DNA from 3 places in the Thermoanaerobacterium thermosulfurigenes genome. Region 2 is predicted to be linked to each of the others. Evidence: predicted binding sites of a transcription regulator. Region 2 holds the regulator's gene; each other region holds the start of a gene.
The links. The regulator HrcA, encoded in region 2, represses chaperone genes, less so after heat shock. The targets are predictions, from matches to a motif close to ATTAGCACTCANNNNNNNTGAGTGCTAAT.

Region 1 (7,554 bases), on a different contig from region 2:
TTTGTATCTCTGCCGTGCATCGGATTCGCACCTGGTGCAAAAGGCTCTCCCGCCTTTCTTCCATCAGGCGTAGCACCTGTCTTCTTGCCGTACACCACATTTGATGTAATTGTCAAAACAGACAATGTTGGTATAGAATTTCTGTAAGTCTTATGCTTTTTAAGCTTATTCATAAATCTTTCCACAATGTCAACTGCTATCGAGTCAACCCTGTCATCGTCATTGCCAAACTTAGGGAAATCACCTTCCACTTCGTAATCTACCGCTATATCATTTTCGTCTCTTATGACTTTTACTTTGGCATACTTTATGGCACTTAAAGAATCTGCCGCAACAGAAAGACCTGCGATTCCAAAAGCCATCGTCCTCACGATATCTCTATCATGCAAAGCCATAAGAGACCTCTCATAAGCGTATTTATCATGCATATAGTGTATTATATTCATAGCTTTTACATACACTTTTGCAAGCCACTCCAGCATGTTGTCGTATGCTTCCATTACCTCATCGAAATCTAAATATTCAGACTTTATGGGATTAAATTTTGGTGCCACTTGTGTTTTATACCTTTCATCGACGCCACCATTTATAGCGTACAGCAACGCCTTCGCCAGATTCGCTCTTGCTCCAAAAAATTGCATCTGTTCCCCCGTCTTCATGGCTGACACACAGCAAGCAATACTGTAGTCATCATTGTATATTGGCCTCATTAAGTCATCATTTTCATATTGAATAGAGCTGGTATCTATTGATACCTTGGCACAGAATCTTTTAAAGTTTTCAGGAAGATTTTTAGACCATAAAACTGTTAAATTCGGCTCAGGTGCAGGACCTAAATTATACAATGTGTTTAATATCCTAAATGAATTTTTAGTAACAAGAGGTCTTCCGTCTACACCTACACCACCAATTGATTCTGTGACCCAAACAGGATCACCGCTAAACAACTCATTGTAATCAGGGGTCCTTAAAAACCTCACCATTCTAAGCTTCATAACAAAGTGATCCATCAATTCTTGCGCCTGCTTCTCTGTCAATGTTCCTTCTTTCAGATCTCTTTCAATGTATATGTCAAGAAAAGTAGATACTCTTCCAAGCGACATAGCAGCACCGTTTTGTTCCTTTATAGCAGCAAGGAAGGCAAAGTAAGTCCACTGCACAGCTTCTTTTGCGTTTTTAGCAGGTCTTGATATGTCGTATCCATACTTTAATGCCATTTCCTTCATTTCATTTAATGCTTTAATCTGTTCTGTCAGTTCTTCTCTCAAGCGGATAGTTGCTTCATCAAATTCATCGTAATCAAGCTCAAGCTTTTCTTTTTCCTTTTCTTCGATGAGTCTGTCTATTCCATAAAGTGCAACTCTCCTGTAATCGCCTATTATTCTTCCTCTGCCATACGCATCAGGAAGACCCGTTATTATACCAGCATGTCTTGCTGCCCTTATTTCCGGAGTATATGCATCAAACACGCCATCATTGTGGGTCTTTCTGTATTTCGTAAATATCTCTTCTACTTTTGGGTCGACTTTATATCCATAAGCCTCACAAGCTTTTTTGACCATCCTTATGCCACCGTAAGGCATTATAGCTCTTTTAAGAGGTTTGTCTGTCTGCAATCCAACTATTTCTTCAAGATCTTTGTCTATATATCCCGCATCGTGAGATGTTATAGACGATACAGTTTTTGTATCAATATCTAATACACCTTTTTTCAATTCTTCTTTCATTAATTCAAGAACCTTATTCCAAAGCTTAATAGTCTTTTCTGTAGGTCCCTCTAAAAAACTGTCATCGCCTTCGTATAACGTATAATTTTTTTGTATAAAATCTTGAACATCAATAGTCTTTTGCCACTTGCCCTCCTGAAACCCGCGCCATTCACTAATCATCTTTATTCCCCCTAATTATTTATTATAGTTTTATTATAGCCATTTTGTTCTTTGTAGTCAATATACTGTATACACTTCAGAAAATTTATTATCTTGAAACATCATTTTAATTGTATCATCAGTAAAGCACAAAAAATATGATATATGCCACATTTTCGATACAATTTTTATATTTTTGGGATATAATTAACTAAGAAGTAAGTTATACTGTTTAGGAGGAAACTAAAATGTCGAAGATGAGAATAGATAAGCTTTTATCAAATATGGGATATGGTTCAAGGAAAGAAATTAAAAATTTTATAAAAGAATGCCTTGTTGCAATAAATGATGTAATAATCGATGACCCTGGTTTTACAGTCCAACCTGACAAAGACGTTATCACATTTAGAAACGAAAAAGTCTCATACAAAGAATACATATATATAATGATGAACAAACCGAAAGGCGTCATTTGTGCAACATATGACCCATCGGAAAGAACCGTTGTAGACCTTTTGCCACACCATATAAAATCAAGAAAGGTTTTTCCAGCAGGAAGACTTGACAAAGACACAGAAGGATTGCTTTTAATCACAAATGATGGAGAACTGTCACATAAACTTTTATCGCCAAAAAAACACGTCTTTAAAAAATACTATGCAGAAGTTTTAGGATTTATCGACGAAGATGACGCATCTTTGTTTTCAGAAGGCATATTATTAGACGATGGTTACAAGACTATACCTGCAACTCTGGAAATAATATCTTCAGGCAATATCTCAAAAGTATATATTTCAATCAGAGAGGGAAAATATCATCAAATAAAAAGAATGTTTGAAGCGATAGACTCAAAAGTCATCTACTTAAAAAGGCTTTCAATAGGTAAATTAAAATTAGATGAAAATTTAAAAGAAGGGGAATGGCGGGAATTAAACGAAGAAGAAATAAAATTGCTTAAGTCAATTGAATAGCTATTTCAATTGATCGATTGCACAGTGGGATATCATAATCGATACAAGGCTTTCAGCTCCTTCATTGCTATTTACACCATCTTCTGTTATACCATCGCTGCAGCCTCCACTATCTTCATCGTATAAGCTTAATCCTTTTGAGTTTTTTCCGTAAAACCATTTGTCACAGTCTATGGCTCTTTTTTTGTATTTTTCATCGCCTGTCAATTTATAAGCATCTATATACATGAGAGCCATTGTATACGCTTCTACAGGCTGCTCATCATATTCTGCAATGTTTTTGCCCTTTCTATACCATCCTTTGCATCCAACAGCTTTAAAATAGCCATTTTTAAAGCAAACACTATCCAGAAAATCAACTGTTTTTAAAGCGACATCCAGAATTTCCTCGTCTTTAACGATTGAAAAATACTTTAGAAGCGATAATGGAATGATTCCATTATCGTACGACACTACATCTTCAAACCACTGCCAATCTTTATTTGAATTTTTTTTGTACTCCTCGATGATATCGTACGCCAATTTATCCATCTTTTTTCTGACAAAATCTTTATCTAAATTCTTAAAAGAATTGTAAACATAGTATAAACCTATTAAGGTGTATGCTTTACCTCTGATGTAATTTAGAATATCTACTAAAGGCAATGATTTCTCAATCATCTTATATGCAGGCAACTTTACCCTTTCATCAATATCTGCATTTATTAAATACCCTAAAGCCCAAATGCACCTGCCAAAACAATCTTCTGAAAAATCTTCATCAATAAATTTCCTATCAAAAGACATGAAATTTCTAAAACGGCCGTCGTCTTCTTGCGCGTACATCAAAAATGACAAGTATTTTTTAATAAGGTCAATAAACACATCATCTTTGTACTTTTCGTACATCATTGTACAGGCTATCAAAGCCCTTCCATTGTCATCAGTCGTATAACCATATTTAGGATTAGGGACAGAGCCAACAGAGTGCTGCATCATGCCTGTATCATCTGTCAGTATAAACAAATGGTTAAACATTTTTTTGCCGTTCACAATACGTCCCTCCTTGTTTATACTGCTTCTTTTGCATCATCCTCTAAATCTTCAAATATTCTCAAGAACAATTCAACATATTCTAATGCAACGTTGTCCCACATCATCGTTTTTCCATAAACTTTTATCTTCTCCTCCATGATTTGCTTTTCGTGAGGATTTTCTATGGCAAAACTTATGCAGTTTGCTATAGAATCGGGATTTTTAAATTCCGCTAACAGTCCCCTTCCATCGCTTAAAATTTCCTCAGCGTATTTGTATGGAGTTGATACAACTAATTTCCCCAAGCCTGCAGCGTATGCCAATGTTCCACTAACCGCTTGTTCTCTGCCAATGTATGGCGTCAAATATACATCTGAGAGTTTTAAGTATTCGACGATTTCTCTTTTTGTTAGATATTTGTTGACAAACTTTACATTGTCGTTTAGATTTAGCTCATTTACCTTCCTTACAAGAAAATCTCTGTAAACTTCACCATCTGACCTGACTATATTGGGATGTGTCTGTCCGAGTATAAGGTACAATATATCAGGATGTTTCTCCTTAACCTTCGCTATAGCTTCTATGCCGTATTCTAAGCCTTTACCTGGGCTTATCAGTCCAAAAGTACTTACAACAAATTTTTCTGCATCAATATTGTATTTCTTTCTCAAACTATCGCCGGACAACGTTGGTAAATTCGGAACACCGTGAGGCAATACTACAATTTTACTTTCATCAACACCATATACATTGGTAAGAAGCGGAATTGTATTTTTAGCCATCGTGACAACTCTTTTGCTCTTTGTGCATAATTTTTTTAAAATGTGCTTTTGTTTATCAAGTGGATTAGACAATATCGTATGAAGAGTTACGACATAAGGCACTTTTAAATTGTCTACAAGGTCTAAAATATATTCGCCCCACTCACCGCCGTAAATTCCATATTCATGCTCGATCACTAACAAATCAATTAACGAATCATTTAATTTATTCGCAAGTTCTAAATAGCTATTTCGGTCGTGCTGCTTAAGCCTATAAATAACATCATCACCATAATCATATTCTTTATCGTCTATCGCAATCACTTTTGGTTCATTTATAATTTTGATATCTTTAAGCTCATTTACCAAATCCTGTGTAAATGTAGCTATTCCACATTCTCTCGGTGGAAATGTACTCAAAAATGCAATGTTTATTTCTTTATTCTTTACCATTCATAACACCTCCATCAACTTACAGCATAATCGTTAATACCATTTGCATAAACTTCATCTTCAATTTTCCTCATGTCATCTACCACGCTATTTGAAGCCACAACAGCATTTATCAAATTTACATTTCCTTTAACTTTGACATTGTCCCATAAAACGCTGTGCCTTATAATGCTGTTAGAACCTATATGCGTATTATCACCTATAATCGCATACGGACCTATCTCTGCTTTAGCGTCTATTTTGACGTTACTTCCTATAAAAACAGGCTCAACAATTTTTACTGAATTATCGATTATGTTTTTTCTATGTTTAATATCGTGATGGCTTACATCAACATATTTGCAATATTTTTTCAATATGTCAAAGTGGACTCTTTTGTACTTCTCAATTGTTCCTATGTCTATCCAATATCCGTCATACCTATACGCAGCCATTTTATAACCTTTCGATAAAAGTTTTGGATATGTATCCCTTTCTATTGAAACCACTTCATCTTTAGGGATTTCATTTAATAGCTGCGGTTCAAATACGTATATTCCCGCATTTATCCATTTTGAATTAGTCTCGTATGGTTTTGGTTTTTCTTTAAACGCTGTAATGTAATCATTATCGTCATACTCTATTACACCGTATTGCGATGGATCCTCTACTTTAGTCATTGCAATAGTAGCTAATGCTTTTTTTGACTTGTGATACTCCACAAGACTTCTAATATCAATATCACATATAATATCTGAATTTAGTATTAAGAAAGTATCATTGAAAAATTCTTCAGCATTTTTTATAGCCCCACCTGTACCCAATGGTATGTCTTCTTTGATGAATGAAACTTTTACCCCTAATTTTTCACCATTTTTAAAATAATTCTCAATATGATTAGATTTATAGCATGTGCTTATTACAAACTCGTCTACGCCTTGATTTTTAAGTCTTAAAATGGTAGATTCTAATAATGGTCTACCCATTATAGGTACCATAGGTTTAGGAAGAAAATTCGTCAGAGGTCTTAGCCTTGTACCTAATCCTCCTGCCAGCAATAATGCTTTCATTCGAATTCCCCCTTCGTCAATATTTAGTTTTTGTTTAACAATTAGAATTTATAATCGTGTTGCAATCAAAGTACAATGTGAGTTAAATGTGAAGATACATCAGTTGTATTAGCACTCTATATAAACGGCTGCTAACAATTAAAATTATAATCCTTTTAATTCCATAAGTCAAGAGGGTTAAAAAGGTATGTAAACGTTAGAAGCCAACTTTACACAAAGCCTCCATCTACAGTCAATACTTGACCTGTTATAAAGGAAGATTGATCAGATAGCAAAAAAACCACTGCCTTAGCGACTTCATCTGGCATCCCAAGTCTTTCAAGAGAAGTTCTTGTCGACAGATATTTAAGTGTATCATCTGACAAGCTTTTATTCATGTCTGTTTCGATTACACCAGGTGCAACACAATTAACTCTTATATTTGATGGTCCTAATTCTTTTGCTAATGCTTTTGTAAAAGCTATAATAGCACCCTTTGAAGCAGAATATGGCACTTCACAAGATGCACCGTATATTCCCCACATTGATGAAACATTCACAATAGCACCTTTTTTACTTTTTAGCATATACTTTAAAGCGCTTTGTGTACAATTAAACATGCCATTTAAATTCACATCCATCATGTATCTCCAATCTTCTACTGATACATCCATAAAAGGCTTAATTTGTGAAACACCAGCATTATTGACCAAGTAATCTATGCGCCCAAATCTCTCAACTACTTCTTTCATCATCGTTTCTACTTCTTCTCTATTTCTGATGTCTGCTTTAAATACATCTGCATATCCTAAGTTACTTTTTATATGATTCTTTAAACTACATGCACTATCGTAATCTGTATTGTAATGAATTGCCACACATCCGCCTAATTTCGATACTTCTTTACATATAGATGAACCAATGCCTCCAGACCCACCTGTAACAACGACAACTTTACCACTAAACATAAAAACATCTCCTTTAATAAATAAATTAAGCCGCTTATAGATAGGTTATACAAAAGCAAAGCAAAAATCAATAGAAAAAAGGTGTATGAAACACCCATACACCTTTTGTAGTTATTTTTTTATGGCCTCTACTGTATTTTTTGTGGTGCTATAAAGGCCAGATGCCCCAAGCCCCATAGCAGTACCCAACAGAATGCCTTTTAAAATATCACCGGGAGCTATGTAAAGTATTCCTAAAGCTATTCCAAATATTAACGAAATCAATGCTGAATATTTTTTAGGTAAGCCAATTTGTTTTACTACCTCTACCAAACCTATTATCAAAGGTATCAGTGAAACATCGTAAACATCCATAATAAAATCCCCCTAAATACACATTTCTAATAACATTATATTTTGTCCCGCGTTTTTTAAGACATGAAATTAAAGTTTTTGCAGGTCTTGTTAAAAAGGCACATTTGAAAAAAAATTATCACCGTTCACAAATTGTT
Region 2 (7,554 bases):
TTACCGTCTCTTGAACGAATGGTATTCTTGTCGAACCACCGACTAATATCACTTTATCAATGTCTGAAGGACTAAGCTTCGCATCGCTTAATGCACGATTTACTGGTTCAACAGTAGATTGCACCAAATCATTAATAAGCTCCTCAAATTTTGCTCTTGTAAGATTTACATCTATGTGCTTAGGGCCTGTAGCATCAGCAGTTATAAAAGGCAAGTTTATGTTAGCTGTCATAGCAGAAGAAAGTTCTATTTTTGCCTTTTCCGCCGCATCTTTAAGCCTCTGCATTGCCATCTTGTCGTTTCTCAGGTCGATCCCGTACTCTCTTTTGAAGTTATCTGCCAGCCAATCCATAATCCTCTGGTCAAAATCATCACCGCCTAAGTGGTTGTTACCACTTGTAGCCAATACTTCGAATACCCCATCGCCTATCTCAAGTATGGAAACATCAAATGTACCACCGCCTAAATCGTACACCATTATCTTCTGATTACCTTGCTTATCAAGCCCATAGGCCAATGAAGCCGCAGTAGGCTCGTTTATAATTCTCTTTACGTCAAGTCCAGCTATCCTACCTGCATCTTTAGTTGCCTGCCTTTGGCTGTCATTGAAATACGCAGGAACCGTTATTACAGCCTCTGTAACCTTCTCTCCTAAGTACGCTTCAGCATCAGCTTTTAGCTTCTGCAGTATCATTGCTGAAATCTCTTGCGGTGTATAACTCTTTCCATCAATAGTTACTTTGTAGTCAGAACCCATATGTCTTTTTATAGACATAACTGTCCTTTCAGGGTTTGTAATAGCCTGCCTTTTTGCAACTTGGCCTACTAATCTTTCACCTTCTTTTGTAAATGCCACAACAGATGGCGTCGTCCTGGCTCCCTCGGAGTTTGGTATTACTACCGGCTGTCCTCCTTCCATAACAGCTACGCATGAAAAAGTTGTACCAAGATCAATTCCTATAATTTTTCCCATAATCTATTCCTCCTATTCATATACTTTATTTTATTTTGCTACTTTGACCATGCTCGGTCTTATTACTTTATTATTAAACATATATCCCTTTTGAAAAACTTCAATTATTTCATTTTCCTTCTTATCCTCTGCTTCTTCCTGCATAACAGCATGATGCTTGTATGGATCAAATATTTGACCTAAAGACTCTATCTCTTTAACACCCAGTTTTTCCAAAACACCTTTAAACTGCCTGTATATTAAATTGACACCTTCTTTAAATGAAGCTATTTCCTCATTATCACTGTGAGTAGCTTCAAGAGCTCTCTCAAAATTATCTACAACAGGCAATATATCTAAGATTACTTGTTCTTTGCCATATTCAATAAGATCGGCTTTTTCTTTTTCTGTCCTTTTTCTGTAATTTTCAAACTCCGCTTTAAGTCTTTGAGCCATCTCTAAGTATTCATTTGCTTCGTCTTCTTTCTGCTTAAGCTTATTTTTCAATTCTTCAATTTCTCCTTCATAATTTTTTTGTTCATTCTGATCGACATTTTCTACACCAATGCTACCTTCAATGTCATCTTGAGGTCGGTTAGCATCGGATGTATTGTCTTTTAAGTCTTCTTCTAAATTGCTTTTATTTTCTATCGTATCTTTATCTCTGTCCATTGTTTCACCTCTTATTTTCTTGATATATATATGATAGAACTTTTGACAATTCATTTGACATCGTATTTATTTCATTTATAAGCCTTTTGTAATTCATCCTTGTAGGTCCAATAATGCCAAAAGTTCCTACAACCTCACCATTTATCTTATAAGTAGATTTGATTATGCTTAAATCCCACATCTCTTCAAACTTGCTTTCACTTCCAATAGTAACATCGATGGAATCATCTAAAGGCTCCAACACTGAATTCATAATGTCTTTATTGTCAATCAGATCGAAAAACATCTTGGCTTTTAACAGATCCTTGTACTCAGGAAAGTTGAGAATATTTGAAATACCTTCAGAATACAAGTCTGTTTCATCCATTTGCTTTAAACCATTTATGATCGTATCTGTAATCTTATCTATGATTCCGATAGCACTGCCAGACTCTTTTTTTATCTCATCTCTCAATGTCTGATCCATTTCTCTTTTTCTTTTTCCCATCATTTTATTGTTGATCAGGTTGTTTAAAAACTCAAACAAATTATTATCAATATTATCCTTTAAACTTATCAAATAGTTTTTCATAATACCTGATTCTGTCATAACAAGAAGTATCAATTTGTTTGCATCAACAGGCAATATCTGTATTCGCTTAATCGTGTTTTCATCAATTCGAGGCATTTTAACCACTATAGTATGGTTAGTAACGGTAGACAATAGCCTGGCATACTTCTTCACTATATCATCTATCTCAGCAAACACCTCATCAATTGTCTCTACTTCATCGTCACGGCTCTCATTCAAATAGTGTTCTAATATATTATTAACGTAAAATCTATATCCTTTGTCAGATGGTATTCTACCTGCAGATGTATGAGGTTGTTCAAGGTACCCCATCTCTTCAAGGTCAGCCATCTCATTTCTGATCGTTGCTGAACTTACACCAAGGTTATATCGCTTTGCGATTGTCCGAGATCCAATTGGTTCTGCCGTCAAAATATAGTCATTAATAACAGCTTCTAAAATCTTTTTCTTCCTATCATCTAACGGCATATTCACCACCCCAAGTTCTATTGTTAGCACTCTTAGCTTGAGAGTGCTAATTACGATTTAAAAATACCACTATTGTGGATATTTGTCAATACTTTAAAACAAAAAATCCTCAAACACATTATTGGATACATCTACTCCATTTTGAGTTAATTTAAGGGCATCTTCTTCTTTAATTAAAAGGCCCAACTCCATATTTTTATAAATGGCGTCTTTAAATACATAAAACATGCTTTCGCCAAATCTCTCTTTAAAGTCCTTATCATTCACTCCATCCATCATTCTAAGACCTAAAAACATAAATTCAGACATTCGATCTTCTAAAGACAGCTCATCAACATCATCAACTGCATGTCCATCATTATAAATCATGTCTATATACTTTTTAACATTTTTTATATTGCCAAATCGCTTATTTCCTACAAATGAATATGCACCTGGTCCAAAGCCTAAATAATGTAAATCCATCCAATACAGCTTGTTGTGTCGGCATTCAAACCCAGGTAATGCGTAATTTGATATTTCATAATGTCTGTATCCATTAGCCTCTAAAAGCTCTGCACCATAGTGAAACATCATCAATTCGAATTCATCATCAGCAAGCTTAATCTCATTTCTTTCATACATGTCGTAAAGTGGTGTTCCTTTTTCTAATATAAGTCCATAACAAGAAATATGTGATGGCTTTAATGCAATTACATTTGTCAATGTTTCTTTAAAATTCTCAAAAGTCTGATTTGGCAATGCATACATTATATCTATGTTTATGTTGTCAAAATATTTGGATGCTAAACCATAATTTTCAATAAAATCACTTACTGTATGTATCCTACCGATAGCTTTTAATAAATTGTTTTGCCAAGACTGCAGGCCTATGCTTATTCTATTTACACCCGCTTTTTTATACGACTTAAGTTTTTCTTCATCTATTAAGCCAGGATTTAATTCGATCGTGATCTCTGCATCTTTGCTTAAGCTGTAGTTTTCGTAGATTTCACTCAGTATTTCTTCAATGTATATAGGAGGTAAGACATTTGGCGTACCGCCTCCTATATACACAGAAGTGTATATATCTTTAAGCTCCTCTTTTCTCGTCTTAATCTCCTTTATTATTGCTTCTTTAAACGAAAAAAAACTATCTTCCATGTTTGCATAAGAATTAAAATCACAATAATAGCATTTTCTCTTGCAAAACGGAATATGAACGTATATACCAGATCTAATCATTGTCATCATCAAGCTTTAAGATTGACATAAAGGCCTCTTGCGGAATTTCAACCTTCCCTATTTGTCTCATCCTCTTTTTGCCCTCTTTTTGCTTTTCTAATAATTTTTTCTTTCGCGTAACATCTCCGCCATAGCACTTTGCCAAAACGTTCTTCCTCAATGCTTTGACAGTTTCCCTTGCTATTATCTTTGAACCTATAGCAGCTTGTATAGGAATCTCAAAAAGATGGCGTGGTATATTCTCTTTTAACCTTTCTGTCATCTTTCTGGCTCTTTCATAAGCCTTATCCTTATGGACTATCATAGACAAAGCATCCACTATCTCACCATTTATAAGTATGTCCAATTTCACAAGATCTGATGTCTTATAGCCTTTTAGCTCATAATCTAACGAGGCATAACCTTTTGTCCTCGATTTTAAAGCATCAAAAAAATCATATATTATTTCGTTTAACGGAATATCGTATTTAATAAGCACTCTAGTAGGCTCAAGGTAATCCATTCCTTGATAAACGCCCCTTCTATCTTGACAGAGCTCCATTATGGGTCCTACGTACTCTGTAGGAGACATTATTGTAGCAGTAATTATAGGTTCTTCTATATGATCAATCAACGTCGGCTCCGGTAAATTTGCCGGATTATCCAGTTCAATTACTTCTCCGTTTGTCTTGTAGACCTTATAGATAACGCCCGGTGCCGTAGTCACGAGATTCAGGTTATATTCCCTCTCCAACCTCTCTTGTATTATGTCCATGTGCAAAAGCCCTAAAAAACCACATCTAAAACCAAACCCAAGAGCTGCAGATGTATCTGGCTCAAATGTCAATGACGCATCGTTTAATTGCAGTTTCATAAGTGCATCTTTTAGATTTTCATAGTCCTCACCTTCTGCTGGATATATTCCACAGAAAACCATTGGTGTGACTTTTTTGTATCCAGGCAAAGGTTCAGATGCCGGAAATTCTGCATTTGTTATAGTATCTCCTACACGGGTATCACTGACATTTTTTATGCTGGCAGCTACATAGCCAACATCACCGGCTGTAAGAAAATCTACTGGACTTAAATTGGGTCTAAATATGCCGACTTCCGTTACTTCAAATTCTTTCCCCGTCGACATCATTCTTATCTTATCACCTTGCTTTAATGTGCCGTCAAAGACCCTTATGAAACTTATAGCACCCTTATAATTGTCGTAAAACGAATCAAATATCAATGCTTTAAGCGGTTTTTCTTGGTCTCCTGATGGTGGCGGTATCCTCTTTACTATTGCTTCCAAAACATCTTCAATTCCTATGCCTTCTTTCGCAGATATAAGCAAAGAATCTTCGGCATCGATGCCAATAACATCTTCGATCTCTTTTTTTACAAAATCAGGATCTGCAGATGGAAGATCTATCTTGTTAATAACAGGCACGATTTCAAGATCGTGCTCTAATGCCAGATACAAATTTGCCAGTGTTTGGGCTTCTATCCCTTGCGTTGCATCAACAACCAGCAAAGCACCTTCGCATGCTGCAATACTCCTCGAGACTTCATACGTAAAGTCAACATGTCCAGGAGTATCTATAAGATTCAATTCATACTCCTCTCCATCATTTGCTTTGTATATGAGGCGAACTGGCTGAAGCTTTATGGTTATACCTCTTTCCCTCTCCAAGTCCATGCTGTCTAAAACCTGCTCTTCCATTTCCCTTTCTGTCAATACACCAGTCTTCTCAATCAATCTATCCGCCAGAGTAGATTTACCATGGTCTATATGGGCTATAATGCAAAAATTCCTCTTATTTTCCTTTCTAACTTTAGACATTTCAAACCTCCTTCACATATATTAATATTATAGCATAAAAAATCACTTGTACAGAGATTTGAAAAGACCATCAACACCTTTTAATGGCACATGACTATGTTGTCCCAAAAAAGTTATGTTGAGGAAATCTTTGCTTATAGCAACCTTAAATATGCTTTGACTTGCAATACCTGTTGTCAAAGCATTAAACGTGTAATCCACTTGAAATATGCATAACGTGATAAAAATTATGTAGATGGATATGAATAAATATAGCATTCTCAGCTTTCTAAGCCTTTCTTTTTTCTCTTTTACCCTGCTCAAACTTTCATTTCCTCCTAAGTTCATCGTACAAAAGATCCAATTCTTTTATCATCTTTTCTTTCGAAAAATTGCTTAAAATATATTCTTTGCCTTTTTTTGAAAATTTATTTCTCAAATCTTCATTTAATGCAAGAACTTCAATAGCATTAGCCAAATCTTTAGGAGCCTCAGATTTTACGATGATTCCATTTTCATCATTTTTAACTATTTCAGGTATTCCTCCAACATCTGTAGCAATGACAGGTACACCTAACGCCATAGCCTCAGCAACCGATATGCCAAAACCTTCACTGCGAGACGGCAATACAAAAATATCTATACTGCTTAAAAATTTGAATATATCTTCTATAAATCCCAAAAATTCTACATTATCAAGCTTTAATTCCCCAACCATTTCTTTAAGATATTCCATATAAGGCCCATCACCTGCTATAAAGACAAATGCTTTAATTTTTCCCCTAAGTATATTCAATGCTTCAATGAGATCTTGAACACCTTTTGACGGTATAAGCCTTGCAACACAACCAATTATAAAAGTATCTGAAGCTATGTCGTATTTTTCTCTCAGATTCAAGGGCTTACTAATGAATTGCGGCATATCAATGCAGTTATATACTACACGTACTTTATCAGACGGTATGTTTTCTTCATCTACAACGGCATTTTTAAGAGCGTAAGACACTGCAACTACTGCATCTGTCTTTTTATTTAAATACTTATTGATTGTCAGATAAAAATGCTTTTTTATCTTATTCATATTTTTGTAGTTAGGAAAATTGTGTACTGTCACAACGATCTTTAAATTGTATCCCAGTGAAGCCAGTCTTCCAACTGAGGATGCTTTTGCTCCATGAAAATGAATAATATGTGGTCTGAAATCATCTATAATAGCTCTAAGCTTCTTTATCGCAGCAAAATCTTTCTTAAAATTTATTCCATCGCAAATATCAACACAATAAACAGATACACCATCTTCTCTCAAGTCATCCGTTGTTTTTTTATCAAAAGAGCAGCCAACAGCTAATTGATACTTGTCTTTATTAAGTCCATTAAGAATCGACAGCAGATGCTTCTTCATGCCGCCTTCTGCTTTCCTTACAACATGTAAAACTCTTGTTTTTTCCAATCTATTTCACTCCTTTATAATTTTACTTTCATCAATGATAATATCAATAAGCATTGGCACAGCATAGACCATCGTTGTAGCCGCCGCAACAACACCTGAATCGTTAAAAACTAAAGCAAAAATGCTTCCTACTACGGTGGATAAAAAGCTTATGTATACAAATTTTCGCTCGTTAAGAATCTTCTTTAAAGCGCCAACTGGTTTATAAAAAAGTACAAAGAGTACAAACACCAGCGTAACTAAAACCCTGCTCCAGACAGAATACTTAAAAAGTTTTAAATTCATGCTAATCTTTCTTGCAAATATCTGAATAAGAGGGTAAATCCCATTGTTTTTCACTAAATTGAATGTCTGCCCTATGTGCGTTTGCTCTGATACAGGTCTTAAAGAGTCAAGATAAAACAGCAAAAATAATAATACAACGATAC
Region 3 (7,554 bases), on a different contig from region 2:
TTGGAAATAGGATAATAATGATGCATCAAGGACGTATCGTGCTTGATTTGAAGGAAGAAAAGAAAAATCTTACTGTAGATAAGCTTTTAAAGATGTTTAATGAGGTCAATGGTGCAGAATTTGTGGACGATAGGGTGATGTTGGCATAGGATTTACTCACACCCGTTTCTTGTTTTGAATATAATGAGATTAAAAGGATTCAACGAGAAATGAGGTGTTTTAATGCAAAATGAAGATATTAAAAGTTTTGATGCGATGGATGAAGAAAAATTGGAAAAATTGATGGATGCGATATCGCCAATTTTAGAGGAGATGGAGACAGATACACAGCCTATTTATATAGCAAAGTTCATACTTTTTGTTTTTTTACTTATCTTGATTAACGATACAAAATTTTCTGCCATTGCACTGAATGCACTTTTGGCTGCTTCGGATATTATTTCATTTTTCCCAGCCATATACAATATCTATTCTGCCGAACCAATTTCCCTCGAAGCACCAAATGAAAACAGCAAACTGCCTAAGCTTGTATTTCCTCCACCAACAGGCATAACTAAAGATACATTTTTTGGCTTTACACTGCTTTCTATTTTTACGCTATTAGGTTTTTCCAATCTTCAGTATCTGTATGCGATTTATGCGGCACTGACGTATACATTCATACCGGGTGCTACGGCTAACCTGATAATAGGCTTGCCGACGCCGATTCCAGCTAATGAAAATGACGTAAAAAAAGATTAAAGTATGAGGCAATACCTCATACTTTTTTTAATGCCATTTCTATATTTATTATTCCATATCCTTGTGAATAATACCTGTAGTGGTCAACATTTGTTGTAGTCGACTTTAAAATATTTTTTACTTGGTAATTTGTCAATGATGGGTTTTTCTCCAAAAGAAGTGCGGCAGCACCTGCTACAATTGGTGTTGCCATTGATGTGCCAGACGCTGTTCTGTACGATTTGTTGAGAAGGATGTTGTCGTCAGTCCCTAAAGGCACATTCCCTGATGCAGTTGATACGATCTTTACACCGGGTGCTACTACGTCAGGTTTCGGCAAGAATGCAGATCCTCTTCCTGAAAAATTAGCAATTTCATCGTCTGAAGTGTCAACGGTTCTTTTGTCATCAACTGCACCAACTGTTATAACATTCATGCTGTTTCCTGGCGATGTGACGGAATTTATAGATGGTCCTGAATTACCGGCTGCTACTACAACGACTAAGCCACTTCTCCAGAGTTTATCCACTCCTTTGACAAGTGGGTCTAAAAAAGGCGGCAATGATGGCGTTTCACCGATGGAAAGCGATACGATTCTTATATTGTATTTATCTCTGTTGTCAAGTATCCACTGCATACCTGTCAATATATCTGATGTTGAGCCGCTGCCTCTGGAATCTAAAACTTTTACTGATACTATATTTGCTTCAGGCGCTACACCTTTGTACTTGCCATCTGATAAATAGCCACTGGATGCGGCATCACCTGCTACATGTGTGCCATGGCCGTTGTCATCGTATGGACTTTTTTTCCCGTTTACAATGTCGTGGAATGCAATTATCCTGTTTTTTGGCTTGGTAAAGTCTGGATGAGGGTATATTCCTGTGTCTAAAAAAGCGATTGTGACGCCTTTACCAGTGTATCCATGATCATTTGCCTCTCTTGATTTGATTTCTTGTGTGGCAATGTTAAGCTGTGTTTTTACAGTTGAATCTTCGGCTATAAATTTGATACCTTTATTTTTTGCGATGCTGTTTAGCTTGTTGCAAGGTATGTTTACAGCCCAACCGTTAATAATAGGCAGTTCGTACTTTATCGTTCCTCCAATTGATTCTATCTTCTTTTTAAGCGCATCGTACGGCAAGTTGGAATACACAATAGCGCTAACACACTCACTTCTATATGTGGAAGCTTTTCGTAGTAGCCTTGAGTCTATTTTGCTTTTGGGATAAAGGCTTTGAATAACACTTGACAAAATTAGAGCAGAAATTATATCCATAAATTGAATCCCCCTTTCTTATATCAGAATATGTTTAAGGCAAATTTTTGTTAGTTTTAAAAATAGAAGTGTCACAAATATTGGCGATGTCATATTATGTATTAGGTCAAAAAGACCTGACATAAATCTTGCGAAAGGGGGATATTTATATGCCCACAGAGAAAGGTGCATCATGGATAGGCGGTGGATGGTTCTGGATTATAATTATAATACTTCTTATCTTCTTGTTTGTACCTGGCTTCATAGTTGAAGAGCCTAAAGCTTGATTAAATTTTAAATTTTTAAAAGGAGGATTATTATGGCAGGAACAAGTTCAGTATTTGGCGAAAGCAATTTGCTGTTCTTCTTCTTAATTCTCGTTGTCCTTATGGGCGGCGGATGGTTTGGCGGAGCATGGTCAATGGAAACATTGCTGTTCTTCTTCGTACTATTAGTCATAATCATGGACGGTGGAATGGGATTATTCTTGAATCAAGTCAAATAAAGTAAATGGTCCTATCTTGCGGTAGGACCATTTGTTTTACATAAAAGACGAAATCAATATCAATAATTAAAAATAAGAATATAATGAATTAAAGTAAATTAAATGGAGCTGATCTTATGAATATATCTGGAAATACGCTTCTATTCTTTTTTGTCATATTGACTGTTGTAATGGATGTAAAGTTTGAATTCGAAGATTTGCTGTTTTTCTTTCTTCTGTTAGTTGTCTTGCAGCAAGACAAACCGCGGAAAAAGGCAAGGCGCTTTTTGTGGTCATTGGCCACCATGAATTTCAGTAACAATATTTAACACATCACGTATAATGTATTAGGTCCTTGAGGCCAAAAAATAAAGGAGGTTTTTAGTATGCCTGAAGGAAAAGGAGCAGCATGGGGCGGCGGATGGATCTGGATCATAATCATAATACTAATAATTTTCCTCTTTGTACCTGGAATATTTGTGGTCGATAAATAATGTAAAGGGGGTTTTCATATGCCTGAAGGAAAAGGAGCAGCATGGGACGGTGGATGGATTTGGATCATAATAGTGATTTTTATAATCTTCTTGTTTGTCCCAGGTATTTTTGTGGTGGATAAGAAATAAAAGCATGGGGCAGGTGATAATAAACCTGCCCTATACATATATTATTTAAGAAGTATTTATGGAAATGGGGGATTTGCCGTGGATAAAGAAAAATTACTAAAGGTATTGATAATTGAACTTTTTATAATATTTTTTATAAGGTTTCAAATTTTTGATGGCTTAAGCATTGAAGGAGAAAGGCAGCTTTTAAAGAAAAAAGAAGGCGAGGAAATTGTGGAGCATGATAAAGATGATAAAACAGAAAGTAAAAAGAACGACGAGAAGAAAAGCGATTTGGATATATTTGAGATAATAGAGAAAAGCAAAAACTTTATGGGGAGCGTAAAACCGTATCTACACAGGAAAGAACAGTACTACATAGATATATTCACAAAAATTGCCGAGATACTTGAATGCCACAAACAGTTGATGGAATTTAATCAAGAAGCTGAAATGCAAGAAGATGACTTTGATCAGATTGGGATGTTAAAAGCGGTAAAACCGTACATGAAAGAAGATAAGCAGATGATCATAGACAAATTTATAAAGCTTCATGAAGGGATACAAAACCTAAACGAAAAAATGAAAAAATACGAAGTGGAAGGAGATAAAAATAACATCATAGATAAAATTCTGGATATTTTTGAAGCGATAAAACCTGTTATTCCAGATGATAAAAAGGATATGGCAGAAAAAATCATAAAAAACATAAAGCTTGTAGAAGCTTTGAACAAGGCTGAAAGCATTATGAATTCAAAAAATAGTGAATCAAGGCACGAGAAGGTAGAAGAAAGCGATAGAAGCGATGTGAAGAATAATTTGTTTGACAGATCTGAAGAAAATAAAAAGACAGAAGAAGTTAAAGATGCAGAAGACGCTGTAAATGATGAAATGGTGGAAGGTGTAAAAAGCAATGATGTGGAAAGGGAAATAAAGAAGGACGATGTGCCGAAAAATCTTGGACTTACAAATCAGCAGTCGGAAGTGGTAAACGGTCTTAAATCAATGCTTACGAAAGAACAGCAGCAGTTTATGTACAACATGATAAATTATCTAAAACAACAAAGTTCAAATGGCAATGTAAATAATGTTGCAGGTGACTAAAGCCTGCATTTTTTTGCGTAAATTTAATATTAATCGTATAATTAGAAGATAAATGGGAAAAATCTATAATAATCGTCTAAAACGGCAAAAATTAGAGGAATTTGGAGTTTGCTATGAACTTGTAATTAAACTAATATAAAAAGTGTGATGATTAGCACTCGTCATGAATGAGTGCTAACAAAATTCGAGGAGGGATATTATGAGATTAAAACCACTTGGTGACAGAGTTGTAGTAAAGGTTACTGAAGCCGAAGAGGTAACAAAAGGCGGCATTGTATTGCCTGGCACTGCAAAAGAAAAACCTCAACAAGGTGAAGTACTTGCTGTCGGCTCTGGTGAATACATAGATGGGAAAAGAGTCGAACTGGAAGTGAAAGTTGGAGACAAAGTAATATTCTCAAAGTACGCTGGCACAGAAGTAAAACTTGATGGAGAAGAATATCTTCTCTTAAGGCAGAGCGATATATTAGCTGTAGTAGAATAAGGAGGTAGAAGAAATGGCAAAGAAAATTTTGTACGGTGAAGATGCAAGAAAGGCTTTGGAAAGAGGCGTAAATGCTGTTGCCAACACAGTTAAAGTAACATTAGGACCAAGAGGCCGTAATGTTGTTTTAGATAAAAAATATGGTTCACCAACAATTACAAACGATGGTGTTACAATCGCAAGGGAAATTGAATTAGAAGATCCTTTTGAAAATCAAGGTGCACAGCTTTTAAAGGAAGTTGCAACAAAGACAAATGATGTAGCTGGCGATGGTACGACAACAGCTACTGTATTGGCACAAGCCATGGTATTGGAAGGTTTAAGGAACTTAGCTGCTGGTGCGAACCCAATGCTTTTAAGACGCGGCATGGCAAAAGCTGTCGATGCTGCTGTTGAAGGATTAAAAAATATTTCAAAGCCAGTAGAAGGAAAAGATTCTATAGCACATGTTGCATCAATTTCAGCGGCTGACGAGGAGATCGGCAACTTAATAGCTGAAGCAATGGATAAGGTCGGTAAAGATGGCGTAATAACAGTAGAAGAATCAAAGTCAATGAATACGACTATTGAAATAGTAGAAGGAATGCAGTTTGACAGAGGCTATATTTCACAGTACATGGTAACTGATACAGATAAGATGGAAGCAGTTTTGGATGATCCTTTAATACTCATCACAGACAAGAAACTTTCAAATATCCAAGATTTGTTGCCATTGCTTGAACAAGTAGTACAACAAGGAAGGAAGCTTTTGATAATTGCAGATGATGTTGAAGGTGAAGCACTTGCAACATTAGTAGTAAATAAATTAAGAGGTACATTTACATGTGTTGCAGTAAAAGCTCCAGGATTTGGCGACAGAAGAAAAGAAATGCTTCAAGATATAGCTATCTTGACAGGTGGTCAAGTAATATCTGAAGAAGTGGGCCTTGATCTCAAAGAAGCTAAAATAGACATGCTTGGTCGTGCAAGACAAGTAAAAGTAACAAAAGAAAACACTACAATAGTTGATGGTGCGGGAAATGCTGCAGACATAAAGAACAGAATAAATCAGATAAAAGTTCAGATCGAAGAGACGACGTCAGATTATGACAGAGAAAAACTGCAAGAAAGATTGGCTAAGCTTTCTGGCGGTGTCGCAGTAATTCAAGCCGGTGCTGCTACAGAGACAGAGCTTAAAGAAAAGAAACACAGGATAGAAGACGCGCTTTCAGCTACGAGAGCTGCTGTTGAAGAAGGTATAGTTCCTGGTGGTGGTACAGCACTGTTAGATGTTATACCAGAAGTACAAAAAGTAGTTGACTCTTTAGAAGGTGACTTTAGAACAGGTGCTCAAATCGTATTGAGGGCATTAGAAGAACCAGTAAGGCAGATAGCAAGAAATGCTGGTGTAGACGGTTCAGTGATCATTGAGAAGATAAAAGAATCAAAAGATCCTGCTTTTGGTTATGATGCATACAAAGAAGAATTTGTAGACATGTTAAAAGCAGGTATAGTTGACCCAACAAAGGTTACGAGGTCAGCACTCCAAAATGCTGCATCTGTTGCGTCTATGATACTTACAACAGAAGCTGTTGTGGCAGACATACCAGAAAAGAATCCACCAGCTCCAGCACCAGGAGCAGGCATGGATATGATGTAAGAAAAATAACCGGGGATGCCCGGTTATTTTTTTTGTACTGTTGACATGGACATCTAAATTTGTTATATTGTTTAGTAATTTAATAATAAAATCTTATCCGCATATAATCTGGTGAATAGGCACTGGAGTATCTACAAAGAGCCGTAACTCTTTACTATGGGGAGTTATTGTTGTACTCTTTTTTGCCTGAACGAAATTCTCTGTTCGGGCATTTTTATTATTAAACTCAGGCATAATAAATTTTAAAGGAAGGGGATAAAAATGGCTGATAAATTCGTTAAAGAAGGACTGACATTTGATGATGTACTGCTTATACCGGCAAAATCTGATGTGCTGCCAAAGGAGGTCGACACTAAAACACGCCTTACAAATAGTATAATGTTGAATATACCATTGATTAGCGCAGGAATGGATACAGTGACAGAGTCTTCTCTAGCTATTGCCATAGCAAGAGAAGGAGGAATTGGCATAATACATAAAAATATGCCTATAGAAAGACAGGCTTTAGAAGTAGACAGAGTTAAAAGGTCGGAACACGGTGTTATCACAAATCCTTTCTATTTGACACCAGATCACAAGATACAAGATGCTGTAGAACTTATGGAGAGATATAGAATATCGGGAGTGCCTATAACAGTTGGCAGCAAACTTGTGGGAATAATTACCAACAGAGACATAAGATTTGAAAGCAATTTAGACAGGCCGATTAAAGAGGTCATGACAAAAGAGAATTTAGTCACTGCACCTGTTGGGACTACTATAGATGAGGCTCGGGAAATACTTAAAAAGCATAAGATAGAGAAGTTGCCGCTTGTGGATGAAGACAACAATTTAAAAGGATTGATTACCATTAAAGATATTGAAAAGGCCGTAGAATATCCTAATTCTGCAAAAGATTCAAGAGGAAGATTGCTTGTTGGTGCTGCTGTAGGTGTTTCTGCAGACGTGATGGAAAGAGTAAAAGCATTGGTGGATGCAAATGTGGATGTTGTGGTTGTTGATACGGCTCATGGACATTCTGTCGGTGTCTTAAATACGGTGGAAAAGATAAAGAATAGATTTCCTGATCTTCAGATTATTGCTGGAAATGTGGCGACTGCAGAGGCTACAAGAGACTTAATAGAAAGAGGTGCTGATTGCGTTAAGGTTGGCATTGGACCTGGTTCGATTTGCACAACGAGAATCGTAGCAGGCATTGGAGTTCCTCAGATTACAGCAATTTATGATTGTGCGGAAGAAGCCGATAAATATGGTATACCTGTA

Region 1: a site for HrcA is predicted at 6,224-6,252, ahead of HNR52_RS11240 (nucleotidyltransferase family protein). Genes of this name have one in related genera too.
Region 3: a site for HrcA is predicted at 4,319-4,347, ahead of groES (co-chaperone GroES). Genes of this name have one in related genera too.

What each region holds. Positions count from the first base shown of each region.
Region 1 covers NZ_JBPODR010000039.1:4,326-11,879, forward strand. The annotation lists gene pflB (formate C-acetyltransferase) at 1-1,889, opposite strand, end outside; gene HNR52_RS11225 (pseudouridine synthase) at 2,117-2,839, shown strand; gene HNR52_RS11230 (glycoside hydrolase family protein) at 2,840-3,871, opposite strand; gene HNR52_RS11235 (glycosyltransferase family 4 protein) at 3,889-5,067, opposite strand; gene HNR52_RS11240 (nucleotidyltransferase family protein) at 5,082-6,116, opposite strand; gene ymfI (elongation factor P 5-aminopentanone reductase) at 6,326-7,063, opposite strand; gene HNR52_RS11250 (hypothetical protein) at 7,175-7,417, opposite strand.
Region 2 covers NZ_JBPODR010000002.1:61,164-68,717, forward strand. The annotation lists gene dnaK (molecular chaperone DnaK) at 1-973, opposite strand, end outside; gene grpE (nucleotide exchange factor GrpE) at 1,004-1,624, opposite strand; gene hrcA (heat-inducible transcriptional repressor HrcA) at 1,629-2,663, opposite strand; gene hemW (radical SAM family heme chaperone HemW) at 2,757-3,893, opposite strand; gene lepA (translation elongation factor 4) at 3,880-5,697, opposite strand; gene HNR52_RS01065 (hypothetical protein) at 5,740-6,000, opposite strand; gene HNR52_RS01070 (glycosyltransferase family 4 protein) at 6,005-7,126, opposite strand; gene HNR52_RS01075 (LTA synthase family protein) at 7,133-7,554, opposite strand, start outside.
Region 3 covers NZ_JBPODR010000011.1:71,565-79,118, reverse strand. The annotation lists gene HNR52_RS06230 (ABC transporter ATP-binding protein) at 1-149, shown strand, start outside; gene HNR52_RS06225 (hypothetical protein) at 223-741, shown strand; gene HNR52_RS06220 (S8 family peptidase) at 758-1,999, opposite strand; gene HNR52_RS06215 (hypothetical protein) at 2,298-2,483, shown strand; gene HNR52_RS06210 (hypothetical protein) at 2,600-2,791, shown strand; gene HNR52_RS06205 (hypothetical protein) at 3,164-4,168, shown strand; gene groES (co-chaperone GroES) at 4,368-4,652, shown strand; gene groL (chaperonin GroEL) at 4,666-6,291, shown strand; purine riboswitch at 6,371-6,468, shown strand; gene guaB (IMP dehydrogenase) at 6,553-7,554, shown strand, end outside.